2 linked regions of the Sulfuricurvum kujiense DSM 16994 genome follow. Each later gene encodes a partner of the first gene's protein in a complex. Links are inferred from orthologs where the notes say so. Each region holds a gene or a part of one and is shown on either strand. Other genes may lie near its edges.

Evidence for each region.
Region 2: the proteins of secY (region 1) and secA are in contact, whole or in part, in a crystal structure (PDB 3DIN), measured with the Thermotoga maritima proteins. The link is inferred for Sulfuricurvum kujiense DSM 16994 from one-to-one orthologs. Residues at the interface, in WP_004081795.1 of Thermotoga maritima: Glu108, Gly109, Glu110, Glu111, Ala236, Glu237, Arg238, Arg239, Ile240, Thr241, Ile242, Gln243, Tyr244, Ala245, Arg246, Arg247, Val248, Thr249, Gly250, Arg251, Arg252, Val253, Tyr254, Gly256, Ala257, Ser258, Thr259, Tyr260, Leu261, Pro262; in WP_004082002.1 of Thermotoga maritima: Glu261, Ala262, Arg263, Lys300, Ala301, Arg302, Thr303, Ile304, Ile305, Leu323, Tyr324, Asp325, Pro326, Val329, Ser330, Tyr333, Ile336, Lys340, Phe345, Val349, Glu363, Phe364, Tyr374, Ser375, Gly376, Gly377, Glu393, Ile395, Thr482, Ser483.

Annotation. Positions count from the first base shown.
Region 1 is NC_014762.1:200,021-202,968, reverse strand. It holds secY (preprotein translocase subunit SecY), read right to left. Parts: upstream 2,132-2,948; coding sequence 869-2,131; downstream 1-868. Other genes in the region: rpsE (30S ribosomal protein S5), read right to left, coding at 2,533-2,948; rplO (50S ribosomal protein L15), read right to left, coding at 2,131-2,529; map (type I methionyl aminopeptidase), read right to left, coding at 108-866; infA (translation initiation factor IF-1), read right to left, coding at 1-97. UniProt on the Escherichia coli protein: The central subunit of the protein translocation channel SecYEG. Consists of two halves formed by TMs 1-5 and 6-10.
Region 2 is NC_014762.1:1,486,147-1,503,114, reverse strand. The notes cover bases 5,426-8,548. They hold secA (preprotein translocase subunit SecA), read left to right. Parts: upstream 5,426-5,764; coding sequence 5,765-8,332; downstream 8,333-8,548. Other genes in these bases: SULKU_RS07440 (ABC transporter permease), read left to right, coding at 8,335-8,548; lolA (LolA-like outer membrane lipoprotein chaperone), read right to left, coding at 5,426-5,646. Outside these bases: SULKU_RS07470 (pyridoxal phosphate-dependent aminotransferase), read right to left, coding at 1-448; SULKU_RS14420 (GGDEF domain-containing phosphodiesterase), read right to left, coding at 510-2,429; SULKU_RS07460 (hypothetical protein), read right to left, coding at 2,426-2,956; SULKU_RS07455 (TonB-dependent receptor plug domain-containing protein), read right to left, coding at 2,956-4,965; more of lolA, read right to left, coding at 5,128-5,425; more of SULKU_RS07440, read left to right, coding at 8,549-9,525; SULKU_RS07435 (hypothetical protein), read left to right, coding at 9,558-10,043; SULKU_RS07430 (extracellular solute-binding protein), read left to right, coding at 10,284-11,792; SULKU_RS07425 (putative bifunctional diguanylate cyclase/phosphodiesterase), read left to right, coding at 11,795-13,843; SULKU_RS07420 (hypothetical protein), read right to left, coding at 13,967-14,155; SULKU_RS07415 (DUF1924 domain-containing protein), read left to right, coding at 14,299-14,706; SULKU_RS07410 (diheme cytochrome c), read left to right, coding at 14,722-15,261; SULKU_RS15015 (cytochrome b/b6 domain-containing protein), read left to right, coding at 15,281-16,384; SULKU_RS07395 (Spy/CpxP family protein refolding chaperone), read left to right, coding at 16,398-16,778; SULKU_RS07390 (response regulator transcription factor), read left to right, coding at 16,771-16,968. UniProt on the Escherichia coli protein: Required for protein export, interacts with the SecYEG preprotein conducting channel.

The sequences.
Region 1 (2,948 bases):
AAATCACATGACCATTCGGCAACTCAACACGAAACGTTGCATTGGGTAGTGCCTCAATAATCTTTCCGTCTACTTCAATGACATCATCTTTTGCCATTTTTATTCCTTTACGCGATTGATAATATTTCAGCTCTACCGTTGATTATTGCAACCGTATGCTCGTAATGAGAGCCTCTCAGCCCGTCCGTACTAACCACATCCCAACCGTTTGCCAAAATTTTGGAAGTCCCCTCTTTTTGGCAAATCATCGGTTCCAGACAAAAAACCATTCCGTTTTTGATCTTTGGACCCGCTTTGGCATTGTTCCCGTCCAAATAATTGGGTATTTCAGGTTCTTCATGCGGTTTTTTGCCGATGCCGTGCCCGCAGAACCCTCTTAGCGGGACAAATCCCCGCCCATTGATAAATTGTTCAATCTCATAAGAGAGCTCTTTAAAGCGCATCCCGTCTTGAATAATATCTATGGCGAAATACAAAGCATCTTTCGCGCAGGCGATCAAAGCTTCATCTTCTTGAGAAATTTTCCCGACACCGACTGATATAGCCGCATCGCCGAAATAACCACCCTTTTTTGTACCGACATCAAATCCAACAATATCACCCTCTTTTAGAGCATAATCGGTCGGGATACCATGAATAATGACATCATTGACAGAGGTACAAACAGCATTCGGAAATCCGTAGAGCCCTTTAAAAGAGGGGATAGCGCCTTGGCTACGGATATACTCCTCACCAATAGCGTCAAGCTCTTTCAGGGTCATCCCGGGCTTTGTATGTTGAGCCAACAGCTCCAATGTCCCGGCAACAATTTTATTGGCGGAACGAAGAAGTTCTATTTCACTGTTTTTGCGTAGCGCAATCGCCATTGTTACAGGCCAACCGCGCTGAGGGTTTGATATTTAGACATGTACACTTGCGCTTCAATACGACGCATCGTATCCAGTGCAACCTGAACAACGATCAAAACCGCCGTCCCTCCGAAGAAGAACGGTACTCCCATCGCTTTAACGATAACCCACGGCAATGTTGCGATCAATCCGAGATAAATAGCCCCGGTAATCGTCAAACGTCCCGCCGTGTCATTCAAAAACTCTTTCGTTGATTCACCCGGTCTAACACCAGGGATAAATCCGCCTTGACGTTTAAGATTCTCTGAAATATCTTTTGCATTGAACACGATTGACGCATAGAAAAACGCAAAAAATACAACAAATAGAAATGTCAAAAAGTTAAAGAAATAATGGTTCGGGTTAAGTACGTCTGCAATCGCTTGAACCGTCGGATTAGTGCTCGAAGACATAACAGTCATCGGGAACATCAAAATAGCCGAAGCGAAAATAACCGGAATAACCCCTGAAAGATTCACTTTGACCGGAATGTAGTTCATAACCCGTTTATTTTGATTTTGCATCATCGTCTTTTTCGCATAGGTAACCGGTATACGGCGTTCTCCAAGCTCAACATAGATGATGACCAAAATCGTTGCAATAATAAGGGCAATAATTCCAAGTAACGACAAGAATCCCATCGCTCCGGTATTTACCATTGTTACTGCTTGCGAAATCGCACTCGGAATTGCCGAAACAATCCCCGCAAAAATGATTAACGACACACCGTTCCCGATTCCGCTTTGCGTAATCTGCTCACCGATCCACATCAACAACATTGTCCCCGCAAGCATCGAAACGACTGCCAACGTTACAAATGTACTGTGATCGACCAAAATAGCGCTCGCGCCGTCTTGTCCGGTCATGCTTTGCAGTCCGACGCTCACTCCGATTGCCTGAACAATCGTAATCACTATCGTTGCATAACGGATAATTTGCATGTATTTAACCATACCGTCACGCTCTTTTTTCATTTGCGCTAAGTTAGGGAAAGTCGCTGCTAAAAGTTCCATGATGATAGATGCGGTGATATAAGGCATGATACCCAGAGAGATGATCGAGAGACGTTCTACGGCGTTACCGCTGAACATATTGAATAGACCTAACGCGTCAGCTTGATGAGAGTTAAAAAATGAAGCGATAACGGCTGTGTCAACACCCGGTACCGGCACGTATGCCAGTAGACGGTAGATGAAAAGAAAACCGATCGTAATTAAGATCTTGTTTACAAGTTGTTGGTTCATTAGTTACCAGTTGTTGTAACGTTTTCATCTTTGATTTTAGATGCTAAATCTTTAGCGCTTGCGCCAACAAGTTTAACGCTGACAACCGATTTTGCCAATCGGTGTACACTACGGATGGTTTCCATAGTGATTTCCGAAAGTGCGGCAATCTCTTTTACTTTTTCAACATTGATTGTTGTCGGTTTAACAACACGTGATGTAAAACCGAATTTCGGCAAACGGCGAGCAAGTGGTTGTTGTCCACCCTCAAAGTTACGTTTTTCATTGTAACCTTTACGCGCTTTTTGACCTTTGTGACCTTTACCGGCAGTTTTACCCTGACCGCTTCCTTGACCACGTCCAAGACGTTTTTTGCTGTGGGTAGAACCCTCAGCAGGAGTAAGGTTTTCTAATGCCATCGCTTATCCTTTAATACGTGATAGTGCATCGATTGTTGCACGTACCACGGTGTTTGGATTGTTAGAACCCAAAGACTTCGTCAAAATGTCTTGGATTCCCGCAAGCTCAAGTACCGGACGGGTAGCGCCACCGGCGATAACCCCTGTACCTTCTGATGCAGGTTTAAGCAAGATACGACTCGCGTTATATTTAACTTCGATGTCATGAGCAATGGTAGTACCTTTGATCTTAACTTCTGTCAAATTTTTGAACGCTTCGTCGACCGCTTTACGGATAGCGTCTGGAACTTCTTTCGCTTTTCCGACTCCGTAACCTACGGTTCCTTTTTTATTTCCTACAACGACTAGAGCGGTAAAACGAAAACGTCTACCACCCTTTACAACTTTAGTTACACGACCGATGTTTACAATCGCTTCTG
Region 2 (16,968 bases), 1.3 Mb from region 1 along the record:
TTTTGAATCCGCTTTCATCGTCGGTCATAATCTCGACAACGCTTCCTCCGCAATACATTACAAGCTCCGGGTAGGTAACCCAATACGGAGCCGGGATGATTACTTCATCACCCGCTTGAATCGTACAGGCAAAGAGGTTGTAAAGCGAATGTTTCGCCCCGTTGTTGGCGATGATTTGGTTTGGTTTGTAGTCCAATCCGTTATCACGTTTGAGTTTAAGTGCGATAGCTGCTTTGAGTTCAGGGATACCGTCAACGGCGGTGTATTTGGTAAAACCGTCATTGATTGCTTTGATGGCAGCATCTTTTATCACTTGAGGAGTGTCAAAATCAGGCTCACCTGCGGAAAAGCTGAGGATATTTTTCCCTTGTGCTTTGAGTTCTTGCGCTAACGTAGAGATAGCAATGGTAATCGATTCGGAGAGTATATTGACGCGATCGGTTAACATGGATCAGCCCTTGTAAAAAATTTGCGAATTGTACCATGGTTAGGATTAAAAATCACATTAGTTACTTATCAAAAAAGAGCGGTTTCCCTGTATGAAATCCCTGCGCGTAATTGATACCCAATTCAGTCACCTTCTGAAGAATCTCTTCCGAAGCTACGAACTCGGCAACGGTGTCAATCCCGATTCGGTGGGCAAAGTCGATAATAGCTTCAACAACGATGCGGGTACGAGGATTTTCATTAATCGATTTGATCAACGTACCGTCAATTTTCAGGATATCGACATTGAGTTTAAGAATATTTTCGAAATTGGAATAACCTGTTCCGAAATCATCAACCGCAAATTTTGCCCCCAGATTTTTCATTTTAGCAATAAACGAGGCGACTTCCTCAAAGTTCTCAATCCCCTCAGATTCCAGAATTTCAAATATAACCCGATTCGCTGTACCGGTTTGGCGGAGAATATTTTCAATGGTTGTCAGCGTTTTAGCATCTAACATATCGCTACTGGAGAGATTGATTGAAAATTGTTCGTCACGATCGGCAAAAAGATGGCATGCTTGGTATACAACTTCTTGGGTAATGTGGTGATACAGCTTTGTTTTCTGCGCAATCGGTAAAAAATCATACGGCGGGATTAGGGAACCGTCTTCGTTTTGAATACGTACCAATGTTTCATATTTTTCAATTTTCCCGGTAATACACGAGACAATCGGTTGATATTGACAGACAATACGATGTTCGACCAATGCCTGACGAATTTGAGCCGACATTGCAATATTGGTTTGATACTGCTGCTCGATTCCCTCTGAGGGGTCATAGATACAAGAAGGGCGTTTAATACTTCGCGCTTTATTTAGTGCGACATCGGCATGAATGAGGGGCTTATCGCTGTCAATGGCAATACCGACTGTTGCACGAACATGGACGGTTTCGTCCGCAATCATAAATAGCTTTTCACTGAGCAAGGAGAGGAGTATTTCAATGTCATGTTGAAACTCGACATTCGAACTCCCTTCTTTTAGACGAAACGCAAATTCGTCTCCGCCGATTCGGTAGGGGTTCAGTTTCATTTCGCTGAGCCAATGGGCGATTTGGGTTAAAAGCCAATCACCCGCGTCAATTCCGAAAAAGTCATTGATCTCTTTAAAATCATCAATATTCAATATTGCTACCGTATTGATTGGATTTTTAAGGAGATCTTCTTGCAGTTTGATTCGATTCGGGAGGGAAGTGAGAGTGTCGTAATACAAATGATGGGTTGCTTTATGCGTTTGTTCCGTAATCTTCATCTCAAGATTTTTATTTATCGTTTCAATCTCATCCGAGTATTGGAGCACGCTCTCTTGCATCGCCTCGAATGCATGGGTAATTTGGGTAAACTCACGCTGAGTATAGGGGAAGTCAAAGGTTATTTTTTCTCCGGGTTTAAAATTCCGTACTTTATGAGCGATCAATGTAATGGGATGCAAAAGACGGTTGACCCAAATCATCATCAGCCATAGGACGCTAAATACGCTGATGGTTATCCAGCCGTATAAAATGTAAAAACGCTTCATCGTTTTGGTGAACTCTTCGCCTGAATAGGTAAGGGTGATCGAGCCGATCGGTTTAAGGGTAGAGGGTTCCATCAAATTTTCGGTGATATCAATCGTCTGATACGATCGTGAAAGATCATGCTGATGATAGTTCAGAAAAACGGTCCCTTTTAAATCGGTAATTTTTAACGCGATGACTTCATTGCGTTGGGTAATGGCAGATAGTTTATTTCCGAAATCATTGATTCCCAAAAAAAGAGAAAGGGATACGGCGGGATTAACCGCATCAATAAGCAAATAGGCTTTTTCTTTTTGGGAGTTCAGTGTTAGATCCCGAACAATCCAAAATGTGATTAACGTAACCGTGAGGAAAAGGATGAATGTCCCCATGACAAGTGTTACAAAAAGTTTAGTGGATAAGCGGGCATTTTTAAAAAAGTTCATTCAATGAGTCTCGCAATCTGATATAAAGTGCCGTCGAAATGAAATTTACCCTCTTTGAGGGTTTTTTTGTTGATGTAGATGACCGTAGAGCGTTCAAATGCGATAGAACCCAATATGCCTGATTCCAAATCTGCCACATCATAGGAAAAAGTCGGAATAGAGTTCTCTATTCCCCATTCAGCTACTTGTTTTAGGGACTTGGAACTGCATTTTTGAATCATGTACACGAAGGCTATGTCTTTTCGTTCCGTTACTTCGTTGACGGAAAGTGCGATGGCGCTAAAAGGGATATTGGAAACTCTTTCGTGATGAACCCGATTGATTCCCTCCGCAATAAACTGGGCGTCAGATTTTCGATTTAAATCGTATACTACGGCAAATATCACTTTGGATGAATCTGTTTTGGATTTCAGCCGGGTGTCGAGTGCCATGATTTTAGGAAGCATACGGATATGGCCGTTTACTATAAAAGATTCATGTGCCGATGCAATGAAAAATCCGAAGAGAAAAAACAAAATTATCCGCATTAGAACTTCCATCCTGTTCTAATCCAAAAAGTTCTTCCTTCAATCGGGTAATCATCAGGATAGGTTCCGGGAGGAGATATGTAGCGGTAGATGGCATTGTTGGCATTTTTCAATGCAGCTTGCAGGTAAAATCCGTCAAAACTCTCCCAACCTAAAATCAAATCATAGGAAGCGAATGATTCCATCGAATTTTTGCGTACATCGTTCGGGCGACGTTCTTTTGCACTGCTGTAGCGTCCTACGATTCCTCCTGTCATTTGAGGGGTAAACGTATAGGAAAGCCCCCCCTTAAGCAAATGGGATGAAGCATATGGAAGATAGTCGGTTGTTTCGCTCCCTTTAAACGTTTCCCCTCTGATGTAGCTGTAGGAGAGAAATGTTGTGTCATTTTCTCCGATACTTCCTCGAAATTCGGTCTCAAATCCCATGATATTGCGTTTGCCGATATTTTGGTACATCTTATTGGTTGTATTCGGAGTGATTTGCCCTTTATTTTTCAGATAAAACAGATTAAGACCCAATGTCGTATCTATCGACGGTTTGTAGAGGTATTGTGTTTCATAGGAGACGACATGTTCAGACTCCAAATCGGGATTACCGACCTGAGTCGGATGATTTTGGGTATAGAGCTCGCGAAAGGAGGGCAGTCTGAAACTGTTGCCCACCATGAATTTCAGGATGTGTTGGCGGTACGGCTGAAAAACCAAGGCCGCTCGGACATACGGTTCGAAATTCAAATTTGACGCTTTGGTTCCTCCAGCATTAAGTGAAAGGGCAAGTATGTCACTAATGTCAATGGTATCGCTAAGGTAAAACTCATCGGTATGGCGGCATGCCGATCCCATATCAATAAACGGCGCGGTGTCGGTATAATCGACGAGAGTCGTTCCTCCGGTTTTATTCGTCGTGACGGTGTGCATATCAATAATGTCTTCATACTTTTGGCCATAGCCGAGAGTGATTTTATGATTTTCGACGCCGGTATAGGTTGCGGAAATATTGGCATACAACATTCGTGCATTAAAATTCCAATCTTCCCAAAAACCGTTTGGAAAACTAAGGACTCCGTACGTTCCGGGAGGAAGCAGTCGGGAATCTTCTTCCCATCCGTCTTCCATCATTCCAGCCTTTGCGTTTAAAGTCAAATCATCGGAAATCTTGTGTGAAAATCCCCCCTCAACATACCATGATGGGAATGATTGGGTACCGTTCATATTCGGCAATGCGCTCAAATTACCAAAGGCGCTTCCGGTCGTAAAATGGTTAATACGTCCTTTAAGATAGAAATCATTATAAAAATAAGAGAGGCCGAAACCGATTTGATGGCTGTTGAGAGGCGCATAGCCCGTATTGTGATATTTATCCGTCACGGTGATAGGAGAACGGGCATCGTTGCTTTGATAAAACAAGTCGCTGGAGACTCTCCAATCCGATGCGCGGTGCGTATACCAAAATCCTGCCTGTTTAGCCAAATCGCTGCCGAAACTTCCGAATACAACACCGTTTTGCAGCTTATCTTCGTCTTTTGCATAGGTGATAACATTGATAGTCCCTGAGTATCCGTTGACTCCCTCGATAAAACTTCCGGCCCCACGGACGACTTCAATGCGCTCTATCAGCTCGATTGGAAAATCGAGGTAAGCGGTATAGGTATCAGCCGAACGGTCATTGACCACAACCCCGTCGATAGCCAGTTTTGTCTGTCCGTAGGAGAGGGGATTGGAACCGCGGATGACAGGGGTACGGTTGTTGTTCGTATTACCCATCATATCGATACCGGGAAGCAGCATCAAGGCATCTTTCAAGGTGTGAACACCGAAAAGGGTAAGATCTTTTTGCTCCCATACCGATAAAATAAAAGGCTGATAATCGATATTCTGATTGGTTTGTGTCGCCAACTGTTCCGTATAGCTTATGTCTTCAGTAAGGGTAGTCTCAGGAGGTAATTCAGACCCGTATACAGCCAGGGGGATAAAGGAATACAAAACGACTAATGACGAAAATCTCAAAACTACCCCTGCTTGGACGGTTATTTCTTAAATACTCTTGGACGGTTATTTCTTAAATACTATCATAAAAACACTATATTACATTCAAAATTATATATAAATGGGACTAAATAGACTGCAATCTGTATACATACGAAAAAACCCTGATCTTTATTGTTAAAATTAGCGGTCTTTTATTATGTCGAATCCCTCGGGAATGATTGGTTTATATCGGTTTGCCTCTATCGCTTTGTTTTGTACCGGATTGGTGAACTGGATTGTTACACGGTTGTCATAGCTGTCTTTGTAGGCGATAGAGAGCAGCTGGGTATTTTTAAACTGAACCGTATAGGTTTGACCTTTTACCGTTGCACTGTATTGATCGTCATTAACTTTCTTCGCTTTTTGGATGATTTGCAAAAAATCGATCTCATCATCCAGCGTACGCATCGTTACCTGCTCTATTTGCGGTTCGATCACAGTAATTTTGGAACCGTTTACGTAGACGCTCTTTTGAATCGGTTTTTGGTATACCCAGAGGGCATTTTGGGGTTTGCTTGCCCAAAGTTCACCGGAGTAAACGATTTTTTTGTTGCTGTCATCGATAATGGTCTGAATAAATTTGGAGTTAAACGAACTCATCTCTTTCGGTGAAGCAAAGAGGGTAAGGGAAAGGAGAACCAAGAGGGGTAAAAAACGCACACAAAATCCTTGAATAAAGTAATTGTGCTATTGTACCCAATGCTCATTTACCAAAACCATAGATTTCGTATGCTAAAATCACCAACTTTTTCAATACTGTTCATAATGAAGGCTTTTAATGCTCCAATCGCTAGTCGGAAAAATCTTCGGTACCAAAAACGATCGAGAAGTCAAAAAATATCGTCAAAACGTCGCGGCAATCAATGCCCGAGAACCCCATTTCAGCGCCATGAGCGACGAAGCGTTGCAGCAGGCTTTCCATGCTCTTAAAGAGTCGGTACAAAACAATGTTAAAACACTTGATGAGGTTTTAGTCGATTCATTCGCTATTACCCGTGAAGCGAGTAAACGTGTTCTCGGTATGCGTCACTTTGACGTTCAGCTTATCGGCGGTATGGTTTTACATGAGGGGAGAATCGCCGAGATGAAAACGGGTGAGGGGAAAACCCTTGTCGCAACCTTGGCGGTTGTTCTCAATGCAATGAACGGCAAAGGGGTTCATGTCGTGACGGTCAACGATTATCTGGCATCCCGTGACGGTACGCAGATGTCGGCACTGTATGCCTTTTTGGGATATTCTACGGGGATATTGGTCGAAGAGGGGTATAACCCTGCTAATAAACGTGATCAGTACGCATGCGATATTACTTACGGCACGAACAACGAATTCGGATTTGATTATTTGCGTGACAATATGACCTATTCGCGTGATCACATGGTTCAGCGCGGACATGCGTACGTTATCGTCGATGAGGTCGACTCGATTTTGATCGATGAAGCACGGACACCGCTTATCATCTCCGGACCGACCAACCGTACCTTAGAGAACTATACCCGCGCCGATGCGGTTGCCAAAGCGATGGTAAGAGATGAACATTTCACGGTGGATGAAAAAGATCGTCTTATCCTCATCACCGAAGAGGGGATAGGACGTGCGGAAGAACTTTTCGGTGTCGACAATCTCTACAGTATCGAAAACTCTGCTCTTTCACATCACCTTGACCAGGCGTTGAAAGCAAACTACATTTTCGAAATCGACGTAGACTATGTTATCCAAGACGGCCAAATCGTTATCGTCGACGAGTTTACGGGACGCCTCTCTGAAGGGCGACGTTATTCCGAAGGGCTCCATCAGGCATTGGAAGCTAAAGAGGGGGTCATCATCAAAGAAGAGACCCAAACACTGGCCGATATCACCTACCAAAACTATTTCCGCATGTACGCAAAAATCGGCGGTATGACCGGTACGGCACAGACCGAAGCGACCGAGTTTGCACAAATCTACAATCTCGACGTTATCTCGATCCCGACCAATGTTCCCGTTATCCGTCAAGACTTGAACGACTTGATCTATAAAACGGAAGGGGAGAAATTTGATGCCGTTATCGCCAAAGTCAAAGAGCTTCATGCCAAAGGTCAGCCGATTTTGATCGGTACCGCTTCGATCGAGAAATCCGAAAAACTGCATGAATTGATCAAAAAAGAAAAAATCCCTCACACCGTTTTGAATGCGAAAAACCATACGCAAGAGTCTGAGATCATCAAAAATGCAGGTGAAAAAGGGGCGGTAACCATCGCAACCAACATGGCAGGTCGCGGGGTAGACATTAAAGTCAGCGATGAGATCAAAGCTCTCGGCGGTCTCTATATTCTCGGAACTGAGCGCCACGAAAATCGCCGTATCGACAATCAGCTTCGCGGCCGTTCAGGGCGTCAGGGCGATCCGGGAACGAGCCAGTTTTATCTCTCATTGGAGGATAACCTTCTCCGTATCTTCGGTTCGGACAAAATCAAGTCGATCATGGAGCGTCTGGGTGTTGAAGACGGTGAATATATCGAATCGGCGATGGTAACCCGTGCAGTAGAAAAAGCGCAGAAAAAAGTCGAAAGCATGCATTTCGAAGGGCGTAAAAGTATCGTTGAATATGATGACGTCGCGAATGAACAGCGCAAAATCGTCTATAAATTCCGCGGTGAACTGCTCGATCCGTCGTATAACGTAGCCGATAAAATCGATCTAATCCGCAGTGAATACGTCAACCGTACGTTGGCGTTCTGCGGTATCTTTGAGGGGATTGCCGAAGAGGAGATCGATTTGGAACGTCTGGCAATGACGTTGAAAGAGGAGATGAACGCCGATATCGATGTTTCACTCTTCGGCGATAAATCGTTCGACTCGATTCAAGGTACATTGCTAAATGTATTAAAATCTCAATATGACGAAAAAATGTCGGTTGTGGATGAAAAACTTCGAAGCGAAATCGAGCGGGAGATTTACCTCAAAACCCTCGATACCGCATGGCGTGAACACTTGTACCAAATGGACAGCATGAAAACGGGGATCCGACTTCGCGCCTACAACCAAAAAGATCCGTTGGTCGAGTATAAAAAAGAGAGTTATAACCTTTTCAGCGAATTGGTCGAGACGATCAAATACGATACGATTAAAACCCTCCATGTTATCCGATTTAAAGTAGAGAGCGCCGAAGAAGAGGCTGAAGCGTTTGCCCGTCAAATGGAACTGGAGAAAAAACAGGAAGCATTTCGAATGTCTCTCAATCATCAAGAGCACGAAAATGACGATAAAAAAATTTCCCGAAACGACGATTGCCCGTGCGGAAGCGGTCTCAAATACAAAAACTGCTGCGGTAAATCAGGACCTAAAAAAGGGGTATTTGCCTCTTGAATATCGTCTCTTACCTCGTCAAACGATTTTTGCGCTTTGACAAAGAGCAGCCCTTTATCTTCCTCTCCGCACTCCTCGCATTCTCCGGAATTGCGCTGGGCGTGATGGTTCTTATCATCGCTATGGCACTTATGAACGGTTTTGACAACGAGTTTAAAAAGAAACTTACCGTGATGAACTATCCCATGACGATTCAGCCAAAATTTTATGCGACATGCGACACGGCTTTGCTCGAACAGCTGCGTCAGAAATTTCCCGATCTCTCGTTTAGTCCGTATGTCACCTCTGCCGTTCTCTCCAGAAGCGGCGATCAAATGGAGGGGGGGTATCTTTTCGGTGTCGATTTTGCTCAGGAAGCCAAAGTCAACCGCATAGTTGCCGAAGGGCTGAGAGGGGGGATACCTAAAAACTTTGAAGTGATGGTCGGCAAATCGCTCAAAGAGGAGTTTCAACTCGATTCTGGGGAGAAACTGACTTATATATTCACTCAGATGGAGCCGGGCGGTTTGGCCTTGACTCCGAAGATCAAGCGCTTCAACGTCGTGAGCACATTTAACTCCGGACTGAGTGCCTATGACAAGGGGTTCTCCTATACCTCTCTGAGTGCGTTACAGCGTATTTTGGGGATCCCTGAAAACCTCTATGACGGGATTCACGTCCATTCCGCCAATCCCGAAGCCGATATTGGCCGTGTCGCTGCCGCATTGCCCGATACGGTATCGATTCGCGGATGGTGGGAAGACAACGGCAACTTTTTTGCCGCGCTGAAAATGGAGAAGATGTCACTGTTTATTGTCCTGATGCTCATCATCCTCATCGCCGCCATCAATATTATCTCATCGCTTTTGATGACGGTGATGAACCGCCGAAGTGAAATCGCTTTGCTTATCTCACTCGGTGCATCGAAACAAGAGGTTAAAAAAATCTTTTTGGTTCTGGGTATCGTCATTGGATTGTTGGGAATTACGACGGGAGCCATTTTAGGCTTTTTGGGGATGTGGATTTTGGGGACATTCGATATTATCTCCCTTCCTGCCGATGTTTATCCGACCTCGACACTGCCTCTGGATTTGAGTGTAGTCGATTTCTTTTCCATCATAACAGGGGCTTTTGTGATTGTCTTGCTTTCTGCCTGGTATCCAGCAAAAAAAGCTTCTGAAGTGGATGTTTTGACCGTTTTACGCAACGAATAAAATTGATGCAATAAATAATGTGAAGGTAGATAGTGGACGAGTTTTTACAAAATGATCAAGTATATAAAACTTCATTATATGGGCGTTTAGGCTATTTTGTAATGATACTTATGTATTTGATTTTTGTTCCAGTGTTTATCGGTTTAGGATATGAAAAAATCATTACTCCTGATTATCCTACTGAAATTATAGTTGGTATTTTATTTTTTGGAATGGGCTTAGGACTAGTGAGATGGCTTATATGTGATTTGTTTTTTCTATTTTCATTTAGAAATCGTGTTGTGCTTGAGAATGATAATATAATTTATTACGGATGTTTCAAAACTCTAAAGATAAAATGGAATGATATTGGTTATATACGACTATCATTAAGAACAGGCCCGTACGCATTGCTTTGGATAACTGTTAAGCAAAGAAGATGGCCATATATGCTCGATGTCTCAGGTCTAAAACCATCGTATACAAAATTAATGGAAGAAGTGGAAAAACGAAAAGACAGAAACAGCACGGAGAGGTAGGGGGGCAAGGGGTAAAAAAAAGTAGCCTGTCCCCTTTTTTCTGTGATCGATTTCTTCTTTATCATCATCGGAGCATTTGTTATTGTATTGCTCTCTGCGTGGTATCCGGCGAAAAAAGCTTCTGAAGTGGATGTTTTAACCGTTTTACGCAACGAATAGTTTTTTTAGTCTGAATTTAAGGCAAACAAAATAGGGTCTTTATTACAATGAAGCACTATATCGGGATACGGGTACCAAAGCATGAAGATTGACTATGCAAATCGTTTCACTCTGGCTGCTTTACTCGTTTTGATCCTTGTCGGATTTGCCGGATGCGAACGAAAGAAAGAGGGAAACGATGTCTCGACATCGGTTGTTAACCCTTCCAAACCTTTTGCAGGACAGTCTATCGTTCTAATTGTTCCGACCCTCGAAGCCCGCCTGATACGCGGTCCGATTTTGGATGAAGTGGAGTCTTTTGAAAAAAAGACGGGTGGCAAGGTACGGGTCGTGACTCCCAGCTGGAACGAAACGATTGAAAAAATCGATCAGTCTCTTAAAGACCCGAACCTCAAATATGATATTTTTGTTGTGATTTCGATGTGGAACGGAACGCTTCTTGGAAACAACCATATCGAACCGATCCCGGAAGCGATCAAAAAACAGATTGACTGGGACGATGTTTTGCCGATTTACCGCAATACGGTTCTCTCCTGGAATGGAAAAGCATACGGACTCCCTTATGATGGAGATTGTATCAATCTCTATTACCGCAAAGACATTTTCGAAAAACCTGAATACAAGGCTGCATTTTCCAAACGCTACGGCTATCCTTTAGCGCCGCCGAAAACATGGAAAGCATTTAGAGATATTGCAGAGTTTTTCAACGGCTGGGATTGGGACGGAGACGGTAAAGTTGAATACGGAATGGCCGGTTTAAGGGTCAAAGACGATATCTCCATGCTGCAATTTTTTGCACAGGCGGGAGCATATGCCAAATATCCGGACGATAAAGCATACTATTTTGATCCCGATACGATGAAACCGCGCATCAACAATCCGGCTTTTGTCCGTGCCCTGAGCGATTATGTCGATTTTATGAAGTTCGGGCCTCCGGGGATGGCAAGCTTCGCAGGGCATGACGTTCGTAACAGTTTTGCTTCGGGCGAAGTAGCGATGGCACTGGATTGGGCCGATATGGGGATTTTCGTCGCCAATTCTCCGGTATCGATTATTAAAGACAAAGTTGGGTATGCTCAAATTCCGGGATCCAATACCGTATACAACTCTCATACGCATAGATGGGAAAAGCGTCATAATGATGTCTCGTCGATCAGCGGCAACTGGATGTTTTTAGTTAACAAGGATTCCAAACATAAAGATTTGGCTTTTGCGTTTGCCGCCCATATGACATCCAAAGAAATGACAAAAAAGCTTACTGCAACAAACGGTACAGCCGTAAATCCATCGCGATATTCGCATTTCAACGATCCTGCATCATGGGAACAAGCCGGGTTTTCAACCGCTTCGGCGAAAGCGTATCTGGATGAAATTACCGTCTCACTCTCGAACCCGAATGTCGTCTATGATATTACCATTCCGGGAGCTGGAGAATATTATCAGGCAATCGATGAATACGCGTACAAAGCCGTTAAGGGTGAGATGACGCCTCAGGCAGCTATGGACCATGCTGCTCACTCATGGGAACAAATAACGGACGACTTGGGACGAGAGAAACAGATTGTTTTCTACAAATCCTCTTTGAACTGAACATGCAGAAAAGTTTAACCCTTCGGCACATAGCAAATCTTACTTTTATCACGATTTTGCTCGGATCGCTGGTGGTCGGTTTTTTACTGAGTTCGCTCTTGAAAGAGTATGAGCAGATTATTGCCGATGAACAGCTAAGCAAATCGACCTACGAATCACTGTTTATACTCAAATACGATACTGAGAGGCTTTTGACGACGGGAGATCTTGATCAGCAGAAAAAAACGATTATTGAATCCGAGCGCGAGTTTATAAAAAAATTCGATGCTCTCTCACCGAATATTTTTGATAAAAAAGAGTGGTTTGAGTTTAAAAACATCATAGTCAGCGAGTTGGACAAGGTCGAAATCTTATTGCAGGATGATTTGTTTTCAAAACAGAATATGATGGAGAAATCTCTCTTGAGACGGTTAGGAGAAGGTCTGAATGCGAATGAAAACAGTGCCTATTACATCAAAATTCGGGATATAAACAACCGAATTGTCTTTTTAAAGCAATATGAAGACTTTTTGCTTGACGAACTTTACACGTTTCAACGTGATAATTCGATCAGAGCGGATCAGCGGATTGCTCGAACAAAAGTGATATTGATTCGGGTCATAGTGATTACGTTCAGTTTTTTGGTTGTATTGATCTTTTTCGTCTCTCGATCGATTAAAAAAGTGGAAAATAAGCTCCTCGGTATCCAGGAAAATCTCAAAAATGCTCTCTCCGAGCTTGAAAAGAAACAAAAGACACTAGTAGTGCAACGGGATATTTTGGACCATTCGGCTCACTACGATTTACTTACGGGGATTCCGAACCGCCTCCGTTTCGTGGAAAAATTGAACCGTCTCATATACGATTATCGTCAAAATAAAACGCCGTTTGCCGTATGGTTTATTGATTTGGACCGTTTCAAAGAGATTAACGATTCATTCGGCCACAGTATTGGTGATCGTGTATTGCAGGAGGTGGCTATACGCCTTGAAAAAACCATTGACAAAGAGTCTATAGCCCGTTTCGGAGGAGACGAATTTGCGATTATCGTCGAGAATGCGCAGAGCATGGAATATGTTGAAAGTGTAATTCACAGATTTGTTCATTTGTTGACCGAACCTCTGGATGCAGACGGTTACGAAATCTTTATTAGTTGCAGTGCCGGAGCCAGTTTTTATCCTATAGATGCGGCAAATGCCGAAGAGCTGTTGCGCAATGCCGATTCGGCCATGTATCAGGCAAAAGAGAGGGGAAAAAATACCTACCGTTTCTATACGCATGAATTGACCCAAAGAGTCTATGAACGGCTTACTATGGAAAACAGTTTACGAAAAGCGCTCAAAAACAATGAACTTATTTTGCATTACCAGCCGCAGGTCGATATGTCAGAGAACAAAATAATCGGTGTCGAAGCTCTGGTACGCTGGAATAATCCGGACATGGGAATGGTACCGCCGGTAAAATTCATTCCGATCGCGGAAGAGACAGGGCTGATCATTAGCATAGGCGAATGGATTATTGATGAAGCATGTCGTCAAATTGTGCATTGGAAGAGCGAAGGAGTAGAGATAGGCTATATAGCGGTAAATATCTCTGCTAAACAGCTGATGCACGGAAATCTAGAAAAAACGATCCCTTTGATCCTCGATAAATACGGTTGCAAGCCCGAATGGATTGAATTGGAACTGACAGAGAGCATTTTGATGGAGGATCCGGAATACTCCAAAAATATTCTCACACTCTTGTCCGAAAAAGGGTTCAAATTGGCGATCGATGATTTCGGTACGGGATATTCTTCCTTGGCATATCTGAAAAATCTCCCGATTCATAAACTTAAAATCGATAAATCTTTTGTTGATAATCTCCCGTTTGCGGCAGCCGATTGTGAAATCGTAAAATCGACGATTCACTTATGCAAAGGGCTAAATCTGACTATTGTAGCAGAGGGAATTGAGCAAAAAGAGCAGGGAGAATTCTTGTTAAGAGAAGGGTGTATGATCGCCCAAGGATATTATTATTTCAAACCTATGGCAGCCGATCTTGTGACACAGAATTTTCACATATCTATTTGAGTCCGTGTGCTTGCGATTGCATTGTTTTTGTACGATATTGGATTAAAAAAGCTTTCAAAATCGTTGAAGTGATAATTTGCAGAAATGAATAGAGAGGCGCTACAGCTAGCGTATAGCTGTAGACTAACCTTTTATGTCAAGATTTTGACCTAGGCCGGTAAGCTCTGAGCCGGAAGCGGTGCCCGAGCTACCTGACATAGGCATAGCACTCTCTAACACTTTCATTATTCCCTGTCCCTGAATATCAATCGCTTTTTTCATCGCATAGATTTCAAGTCCACTACCTAAATTGCTGCTGCTGATCGGATCCATTTTGTAACCTCCTAAATGGGGTTCATGGTTATATCGGTCATAAATCACTATTTGTTAAATGTCAAGAAAGTGTCAAGGGATTTTACGTGAGGGATTGACAACTTTGGCGTAGCATTAGAGCATCAAAAAACAGGAGGAAGGTTATGAAATACCTTGCAATCGTCACAATGTTCTCAATGTCACTTATGGCGGCATCGCCGGAAGTGCTCCAGTATATGAATGATCTCTCAAAAACGGCTAAAGCCGAAAACAGTGCATTTAACGGCTTTGATGCCGCCAGAGGAAAAGAGATTTTTACCTCTACCCACACCGGAAAGCAGGGCAAGCCGATGGCATGTACCAGCTGCCATACACTCAATCTTGCAAATCCGGGGAAAAACTCTCTTACCGGAAAAGTGATCGAGCCGCTCTCGCCCCGTGCGAATCCGCAGCGTCTTACCAGCACCAAAGAGGTGAATAAATGGCTCAAACGCAATTTTATGGATGTGTACGCCCGTGAGGGGAGCGCACAGGAAAAAGGTGATGTTCTCACCTATATCATGAAAAACTAAACTAAAGGATCCACAATGATGAAGTTTTTAAATCTATCCGTAGCCGCTCTAATTTTAGCCGGCGGAGTTTATCTGTATGCAGAAGATGAACATGAAGAGCATGAACACCGTTCTTCAAGCGTTGTAGCAAAACCGATGACGCCGCAAGAAAAATCGACCGTTGCGTTGTATCAAAAAGAGTGCGGATCGTGTCACATGGCCTATCAGCCGCAGTTTCTGCCGAAGCGGTCATGGGACAAGACGATGAATACGTTGGAGAACCATTTCGGTACCGATGCCACGCTCGATCCAAGCGACCACAAAACGATCCAAAATTATTTGGCGACCCATGCGTCTAAAAACGATCGCACAAGCGATATGAAGGGAGCGGTTGCTCTGCGTATATCGGAAACACCGTATTTCGTACGTGAACACCGTGAAGTAACCAAAAAAATGGTCACACAGCCGGAAGTAAAAAGTTTCGCAAACTGTAATGCATGCCATACCCAAGCATCAAGCGGAAGCTATCGCGAACGTGAAATCCGCATCCCGAATTACGGGCGCTGGGAAGATTAAACCACTCTAGGAGTCAACTATGAAACGGGTATATGTTTGGACACTGCCTACACGGCTGTTTCACTGGCTGTTTGTTTCCCTGATCCTTATCAGCTGGATTGCTTCCTTGGAAGATCGCTGGCTTTCACTGCACGTAGCGGCGGGAATGGCGGCGGGTGTATTGGTCGTGTTTCGGATCGTGTGGGGGATAATCGGTCCAAAATACTCCCGTTTCGGCGATTTTACACTTCGATTTGATGCCCTCAAAGAGTATCTGATGACTCTCCTGAACCCATCACGGCACTATGTCGGTCACAATCCCGCGGCAAGCTATGTGATGATCGCTATGCTTCTGACGGTCGTATTGGCCGTGATCAGCGGAATATTCGCATACGGAATACAGGAAAACCGCGGTATTTTGGCATTTTTGCACAGCGGATATTTCCAAGAGATGAAGGTGTTTGAAGAGGTACACGAATTTTTCGTCAATCTTTTGTGGATTTTAATCGCGGCTCACGTAGGCGGTGTCATCGTCGATAGAATGTTGCATAAAGAGGAACGGACACTCCCCTCTATGATCGACGGGCACAAAAACAGTGAGGGGGAGAGTGCTGTTCTCACTGTACCGCAGAAAACGGTCGCTCTCATCGGCATCGGCGGAGCTATCGGATTGCTCATTTACACTCTGAGTGTTCCTAATAATCCGTTGATTGCGGGACACAACCAAAAAGTAGCTTATGAGCAGGAAAATCCGGTCTTCGTCAACGAATGCGCATCGTGCCATACCCTCTATCCGCCGACCCTTCTTCCGAAAGAATCATGGTCGGCGTTGATGGGGGATTTGTCAAACCATTTCGGCGATGATGCTTCGCTTGACCCCGCCGATCACCAAACGATATTAGCGTATCTTTTAGCCCACTCGGCAGAAACCTCGACGCAGGAGATGTCGGTAAAAATGGTGCAATCGCTTCAAAAACGCGATATGATAGCAATTACCCAAACGCCGTTTTGGAAAAAGAGACATAAAAATATCGCGGCTGACGTCTTTGCAAGCGAGAAGGTCAAAAGCCGCGCAAACTGTAAAGTGTGTCACAGTGACATAGAGCAGGGGACCATCGAAGATAACGCCATAAAAGCGATATGAAAAAGAGGATAAGATGAAACGGATTGTCTTTGTATTGACGCTAATGTTTCTGATCGGAATGAATCCCTTATATGCCGACGATCATCGTCTTCCGATGGATCTTCATGATTTGGGATTGAACAAGCAGCAGCATCGAGCCGTTGAAGAGGCTATGAAAGAGTATCAGCATTCTTATCGCCGCTATCATCATCAAAGCGAGAAAACCCAAGAAGAACTTAATGCCTTGTTTTTGAATCCGACGTTCGATGCGGAGATGTTCCGGGCTAAAAACCTGGAGAGGGAGAAAGCTTCCGTAGAGATTCGTACCCGGTTATTCGAGCGGCTTCATACTATTTTGACTTCTGAGCAAAAACGGCGCTTTATCGCCCATATAAAGGAGTGGGACATTGAGTAGAAAGGTATTGTTGATCGAAGACGATCTTTCGCTTCAGGAATTGATTATCTCTTTTTTGAAATCGTACGGATTTGAAACAGCCGGATATGCCGATCCGAAAAAAGCGCTTGATCGGCTGCTGGTGGAGAAAGAACCGTTTGACATCGTCGTATTGGATCTGATGCTGCCGGGGATGGACGGATTCGATGTG